3 regions of the Jeotgalicoccus huakuii genome follow, and region 1 is predicted to be linked to each of the others. Evidence: riboswitches for the same ligand, from Rfam matches in the RefSeq annotation. Region 1 holds a riboswitch; each other region holds the start of a gene.
What was found. A riboswitch is a leader RNA that binds a small molecule or an ion and turns the genes downstream of it on or off. The one in region 1 is predicted to bind thiamine pyrophosphate.

Region 1 (2,271 bases):
TGCCATTCTCAATCGTCATTCTATTAGTGGCCTTAAGTTACGTATTGTTTTACAAGCGTGATTTAGGAAGCGGTTATTTTAATATCGATAAAAAACCGAAGGAAAGAAAAATCTCAAGCTACTTTAGATTAGCCTTCATCAATAGTAAGGTCTTGATGATGTCATGGATAGTGGGTCTCTTTATAGTTGGTTTATCTTACGGTTCTATTTTTGGAGATCTTGATCAAGTCATCGGTCAAAATGATATGCTTAAAGCCGCATTTGAAGGTCAAGATGGCACCATGTTTTTTATAAATTTACTATTTATAATCTCTGCACTAATTGCGACGGTACCTGCCTTAATGGTGAATGGTAGATTTTTAATAGAAGAAAAATCAGGACGTTTAGAGATGATGAACGCGGCGACGTTAAATAATAGAATTTCACTTACAACGGCATATTTAATACACTGGTTTTACGCGAACTTAGTGGGTATTTTGAGTTATTTACTGACCTTAGTTGGAATGTATTTAGCTAGTATTAATGTGACAGGACTAGAGCTCACAGAAGTCGATTACATTAAAGGACTTATTAATTACAGTGCTGCAATGGTATTTATTATAGGAGTCTCTTCATTACTCATTGGTATATATGCTAGACTTCATATATTTGTCTGGATATATCTGGCATATATATTCTTGGTTAATTATTTAGGAAGTTTGATTGACTTAAATGAAAACTTCTTAAAACTGAGTCCATTTTATTACTTGAGCGATGTTCCTATAGAAGGTTTAGATGAGTTAGCAGTTGTAATTGTTACAAGTCTAGGTATTGTGATGATGCTTATCGGTTTAATATGTATAAGGAAACGGAATCTTCTTTGACACTAAAGTACAATGTGATACAATACATTTAAATAACATTTACCACTAGGGGCGCCAATTGGCTGAGATAGTGAAAACTTGTCCCTTTTTACCTGATCCAGGTTATGCTGGCGGAGGGAAGTGCGAATAAAATGAATACAGCATTCGTTTTGATAAGCCCACTTCTTTTCAGGAAGTGGGCTTATTTTTTAGGAGGAATCTAATAATGACTTTACCAACTGCGTTAACAATAGCTGGAACTGATCCAACAGGTGGGGCAGGTGTCCCTGCTGATATCAAGGCATTCTCATCAAGAGATGTATACGGCATGGCTGTTATCACCTCACTTGTTGCACAAAATACATTAGGCGTTCAGGATGTCTATAACGTACCGATAGATTTTATCGAAAAGGAACTTAAGAGTGTTTTTGATGATCAAGTGCCAAAAGCAATGAAAACGGGCATGATTGCTGAAGCGGATATGATGACCTTAATTGCAAAATACATAAGAGAATATGATATTCCTTATGTCATGGATCCTGTGATGATTGCAACAAGTGGGGACCGTTTGATGACCGCAGCATCGATGGATACGCTCATCAATACACTCATTCCGCTCGCTGATATTGTGACACCAAATCTACATGAGGCAGAGGCAATTACAGGACAGAAGATAGAAAACACATCAGATATAGAACATGCTTTAAAATTCATCGTTGATGAAATGGGGGCCAAAAGTGTCATTATTAAAGGTGGTCACTTAGACGGCGATGCGACAGACTATATGTATGATGGGGAGCGTATTACGACACTATCTAGTGAAAGAATCGACACAGATCAAACACATGGTACAGGATGTACATTTTCAGCGGTACTTACTGCAGAGCTCGCTAAGGGTAATACTAAGGAAGATGCGTTTAAAACAGCGAAGGCGTATATAACAGATGCTATTAAACATGCACCTGGTATCGGGCAAGGTAGTGGGCCGGTAAATCATTTTTCATATAAAGGAGAATAACAATGATTGAACTCTTAAGACGCATTAATCCACTCGTTCTATGTATTACCAATGATGTAGTAAAACCATTCACTGCAAATAGCCTACTTGCACTCGGTGCATCACCAATTATGAGTGGCGAGAAGAAGGAGATGGCTGACATAATTAAGCATAGTGGCGCTGTACTCATCAACATAGGAACTTGTAGTGAAGATAAAATCGAACTCTATGAAACAGCGGCAAGAGAAGCGAATCAGAGTCAAGTACCTCTGATTATAGATCCTGTTGGATATGGTGCTTCCACTTTTAGAAGAAACGTCATCAACCATATATTAGAAAACCATAAGGTCGATTTAATTAAGGGAAATACAGGAGAAATTATGGCCTTAGCAGGTTTAGATGTTGAGTCTAAAGGCGTGGACTCTATTGCAG
Region 2 (2,271 bases), on a different contig from region 1:
GGTCATTGATGTCACCAGATTCCATCCCATGCGTCCTTTTGTTATGTGTTGCAGTGTGAGTAACTGTCTTGCTGTGGTAAATGGGTTATTAAATGTACCTGAAATAGTTGAAACAAGTCCAACGTTATCTGTGACTTTACTCATAGCAGTTAATGCAATCATTGGGTCAAAATAACTCGCTGGTAATTCTGTTGGACTATCTGCGGGGAAGGCTTGTGAATCTGCGAAAAATACGGCATCAAATTTTCCGCGTTCTGCAATTTTTGCCAGATTTTCATAATATTCAATTGTCGTGAATTCATTGACACTCGAATCGTCTTCTAACCATGCTGCCTGATGGTGACCCACACCATACAATAAAATTCCTATATTTAACTGTTTAGAATTATTCATAATATATACCGCCTAGTTCATAGTAAGTCCGCCGTCTACCGTGATGTTTTGCCCTGTAACCCCATCTGCTGCCTCAGAACAAAGATAAACAACCATATTAGCAACGTCTTGTGGGGTTGTTACTTTTCTCAATGGTGTGGACTGTGCGATTAAATCAAATACTTCTGGTGTTGTGACTGCACTTGCGTCTGTTGTTTTCAGTAAACCGCCAGAAACAACATTTGCTCGGATACCATATTGTCCAAGTTCTGCTGCAACGTTTCTGGTGAACCCAATTAAAGCAGCTTTTGCAGTGGTGTACTCGTGATATGGTACTACAGGATTTTGATATAGATTAGTTCCAATACTAATAATTGCACCGTCTTTACGTTCTAAAAACTGTGGTATTACACTTTGTGATACGTTGAATGCAGCTTTTAGTGTCCCGTCTAACTGTTGCTCGTAATCTTTATAAGTCAAATCTTTGAATGATTTTTGAGCGGTTGGATCAAATTTAAAGTTAACGAGTGCATTGTTTACAACAACATCAATCTGTCCGAAATGTTCAGTTCCTTTTTTAACTAACTGCTCAACTGCTTCACGGTCTGTAATGTCCGCTTGAATCGCAATGGCTTGTGCTCCAATTTCGTTTTTTAACTTCTCTGATTCTTCTTTACTGTTGTTGTAGTTAATTATGACATTAAAACCTTTTTCACTTAGTGCTTTTACGATATAGCTACCAAGTCCTCTTCCACTTCCCGTTACTAAAACTGTCCTTGTCAAATAAATCACTCCTATAATTTTTTAGAATAAAAAAATACGCAGCCTTCATAGGAAAGTTACGTACCGAGAGTAAATTATATGCCCGCAAAGACATAGATATACAACTGTATCGATGTAACACTTTCCTACGCCAGTTTTAACTGGATCAGGTTCAAAGGGTCTGAGGTTACCCTCATCTCAGTTTATAAAAACGCCCCTAGTGCGAATCTATTCTATTTAACATCATTGTATTACTTTACGAAGATACGTCAAGTAAATCACAAATTATGTGAATTGGAACAAACACAATTCAAATTCAATTCTGTAACTGTACTGCTATCTAGTTCTTATATGATTGAGTAAATGTTAAAAGATAGTTATCAGTATAATTAAAATATAATTTTATTTGCAATATTTAACTTTTTAGAGTAACTTGAAGTTATTGATTGGAAAATTAAATAGTTAAGACCACTGGAAGTGTCTTTGAAAAAGGCTGAGATTAAAGTGTAGACTTTGGGATTCCGGGAACCTGATACAGTTCATACTGGCGTAGGAAAGTGGCGAAAGTAATATGTGTTGATGCATACTTGCGCTGTTTTTCTATATAGAAAAACAGCGCTTTTTTATATTAAGGGGTGACATAATGCTTATTGCAATTACACATTTTAAGATATTAATTTCCAAGGACATTGTTCATTTCAATACGATTTCATCCTGTATCGATTATCTTTTACTTCGTACACCCATGTCCGACAACGAGTTATCATCTTTCCTTTGTCAGCTTATTCAATCAGGTTTCCCTAAAGAAAAAATCATCATTCATACTTCGACTAAATTGCTGGAATCTTTTCGTTTAACTGCCATCCACTTTAGAGAAAACGATCCAACTGCATTAACGTATAAAAAAGAACATCCGGATATTTCAGTCAGCATGTCTGCTCATTCACCTGAATCTGTCAAGAAAGCACAGGACAATCATCTCGACTTTGTATTATACGGCCATATATTTGAATCGAGTTCAAAGAAATTTTTGCCACCGCGTACACATCAAGAAGTACGTGATGCACTGTCTTATGATATTCCTGTGATAGCACTTGGCGGTATCAATTTAACAACTATCAATCAATTACCGGCAGG
Region 3 (2,271 bases), on a different contig from region 1:
ATTGATAAGTCTAAAGGTACGTCTAGTCCAATTCTTTTTAAAGCGTTAGTCATCATGTTGTTCATCAGACTAGGAGCAATCCTCTGGTTTTCTAGGATAAATGCAAGTTCTTCTTCAACGGTTGGCATGGTGAACTGGGCATCAGGGTCTTGGAATACGTAGCTTGAAGCATTTGGTATATCTAAATAATCTGCTTTTACAGGTGTATGAATGACTTTAGGAATCAATCCGCCCATCACATTTAGTAAGGTGCTTTTACCGGAGCCAGAAGGACCGACAAGTAACACCTTTTCCCCTTTCTTAACACTTATATTGATGTTTGAAAATAATAGCTGCTCTGTCTCAGGGAATTTGAGTTTAAGGTTTTCGATATTTATATCAGTCATATTAAAAACCATCAGACGAATCGCTTTGTTTTTTACCAACATATTTTAAGACACCGGTCCCTTTTACACCTTCATAGAGTTTATGACCTAACCATCCGGCGACGATTGCGCCACTGATAATTCTGAAGATAAGCATCAGCATTAGGTTCCAAGTTTCTAAATGACCAAGGTAGCCATAATACCAATCAAGCGGAATTGTTGATAAGGCTGCTGCTACACCTGCGAGTACAGCTACATATAACTTAGTACTGTTATATCTATAGAGTAAGAAAATGATCTCACATGCCAGTCCTTGGAGTAGTCCATACATGATTAAGACGATATCGAACTGTAACAGAACGATCGTTTCTCCAGAAGCTGCTGCAAATTCTGCAAGTAAAGCGACACCCGGTTTTCTAATAATTAAATAAGCTACAATTGCAGCAATGAACCACATACCATAGACCAATTCATTGATGTGTAAACCAAGGGGCTGCAAGACGGTATATACACCATCCCAGAGAGAATAAAGTACTGCAAAAACTAAGGCGATGACAACTGTGATCAATACGTCTGTCAAAGTTAAAACATTGCTGTTTTTCATAGAATAAACCTCCGTGATTTTTACAAATAAAAAAACACACCACTAACGGAATGGTGTGCATATAAAAATATGCCACTTCCCTACGCTAGTATGATCTAGATCAGGTGATAAGGGTGATTCTCAGCCTTTACAGGCACCCCTAGTGGTGGTGATTTCAATATTTGATTATCTCAATCATAGTACACTTACACATTTTTGTGAAGTTAATTTGTAACAGTCACGCCGTGATTCGTACTTTCGTATAGGGTGACTTTAATTAAATCATCTTGCGGCTTTAAAATTTTGTTAAATTCATCTCTGATCCATAGTGCGATATTTTCCGCAGTAGTATTCATATTTACTAGCGTCTCATTTAATATCTGCCCATCTAAAAGCGGCCGGATTTTATTGTGGTATAAGGCGTCAATAGCCATAAAGTCAGTCGCTAAACCGGACTCATCAATTGGTGAGTTCACATCAACCGTCAATCTATAGGTGTGGTTGAGTAAATCTTTATACTGTGTTTTGGAAAAAAAGATTCGATTATCACAAGTGAATGTGTAATGGAGATGAATGGTGACCTGTTCTTTCTTATAGGCAAAATTGCTTGGTGCTTGTATATGACTCAGTGTTGACATAGTTTTCATCCTTTACTCATTAAAGAGTGCCTTAGATATGTTTAGGGCTCTTAACATTGCTGTTTTTTTATAGTTATGGTCTTCGCTCTTAATCAGTATATCATTCACTGTTTTAACACCTTCTACAATGTAATCTCCCTTGTTTAGCATAATACACTCTGCTCTTGCACCTGCGACAACATCAGATATTTCTGAACGTGTTGGGATACCGTTCTTAATCAGAGATTCTAATACTTGAGTTGCCCAAATCATTGGAATGTGTGCAGCCTCACATATCCATAATAGTTCTTCTTGAATTTCACTCAAGCGTTCATAGCCGATTTCTACAGCGAGGTCTCCACGAGCGAGCATGACACCAAAAGGTCTGTGTGAAGCGGCTTCGGCTATGATATTAGGGAATTCTTTTATGGCTTCTACAGTTTCGATTTTAGCAATAATAGGCATGTCTTTATTGTCATCAGGGAGCTTATCCTGTAATACCGATTCGATAAAAGCCATATCCTCTTTTGATTTAACGAAGGAAAAAGCGATCAAATCGGCATGTTGGCTAGCAAAATCTAAGTCTACTAAATCTTTTTCTGTTAAGACGTTTAAATCGATATCTACATCTGGGAAATTAATGCCTTTCTCTGTCTTAATTTTAACGCCATTTTCTTTAGTTACTTTAGTCACTTTTAAAATTAGG

Region 2: it holds a riboswitch for thiamine pyrophosphate, as region 1 does, so the genes downstream of both, V6E76_RS07065 (3-oxoacyl-ACP reductase) here and thiD (bifunctional hydroxymethylpyrimidine kinase/phosphomethylpyrimidine kinase) in region 1, are expected to answer to the same signal.
Region 3: it holds a riboswitch for thiamine pyrophosphate, as region 1 does, so the genes downstream of both, V6E76_RS05110 (ECF transporter S component) here and thiD (bifunctional hydroxymethylpyrimidine kinase/phosphomethylpyrimidine kinase) in region 1, are expected to answer to the same signal.

What each region holds. Positions count from the first base shown of each region.
Region 1 is NZ_JAVIYN010000003.1:20,156-22,426, reverse strand. Features, by position in the region: gene V6E76_RS02050 (ABC transporter permease) at 1-863, shown strand, start outside; TPP riboswitch at 901-999, shown strand; gene thiD (bifunctional hydroxymethylpyrimidine kinase/phosphomethylpyrimidine kinase) at 1,066-1,860, shown strand; gene thiM (hydroxyethylthiazole kinase) at 1,863-2,271, shown strand, end outside.
Region 2 is NZ_JAVIYN010000011.1:39,584-41,854, forward strand. Features, by position in the region: gene V6E76_RS07060 (NtaA/DmoA family FMN-dependent monooxygenase) at 1-393, opposite strand, end outside; gene V6E76_RS07065 (3-oxoacyl-ACP reductase) at 406-1,155, opposite strand; TPP riboswitch at 1,261-1,363, opposite strand; TPP riboswitch at 1,598-1,707, shown strand; gene V6E76_RS07070 (thiamine phosphate synthase) at 1,880-2,271, shown strand, end outside.
Region 3 is NZ_JAVIYN010000007.1:43,605-45,875, forward strand. Features, by position in the region: gene V6E76_RS05105 (ABC transporter ATP-binding protein) at 1-428, opposite strand, end outside; gene V6E76_RS05110 (ECF transporter S component) at 388-969, opposite strand; TPP riboswitch at 1,030-1,120, opposite strand; gene V6E76_RS05115 (6-pyruvoyl trahydropterin synthase family protein) at 1,173-1,586, opposite strand; gene V6E76_RS05120 (pyruvate kinase) at 1,599-2,271, opposite strand, start outside.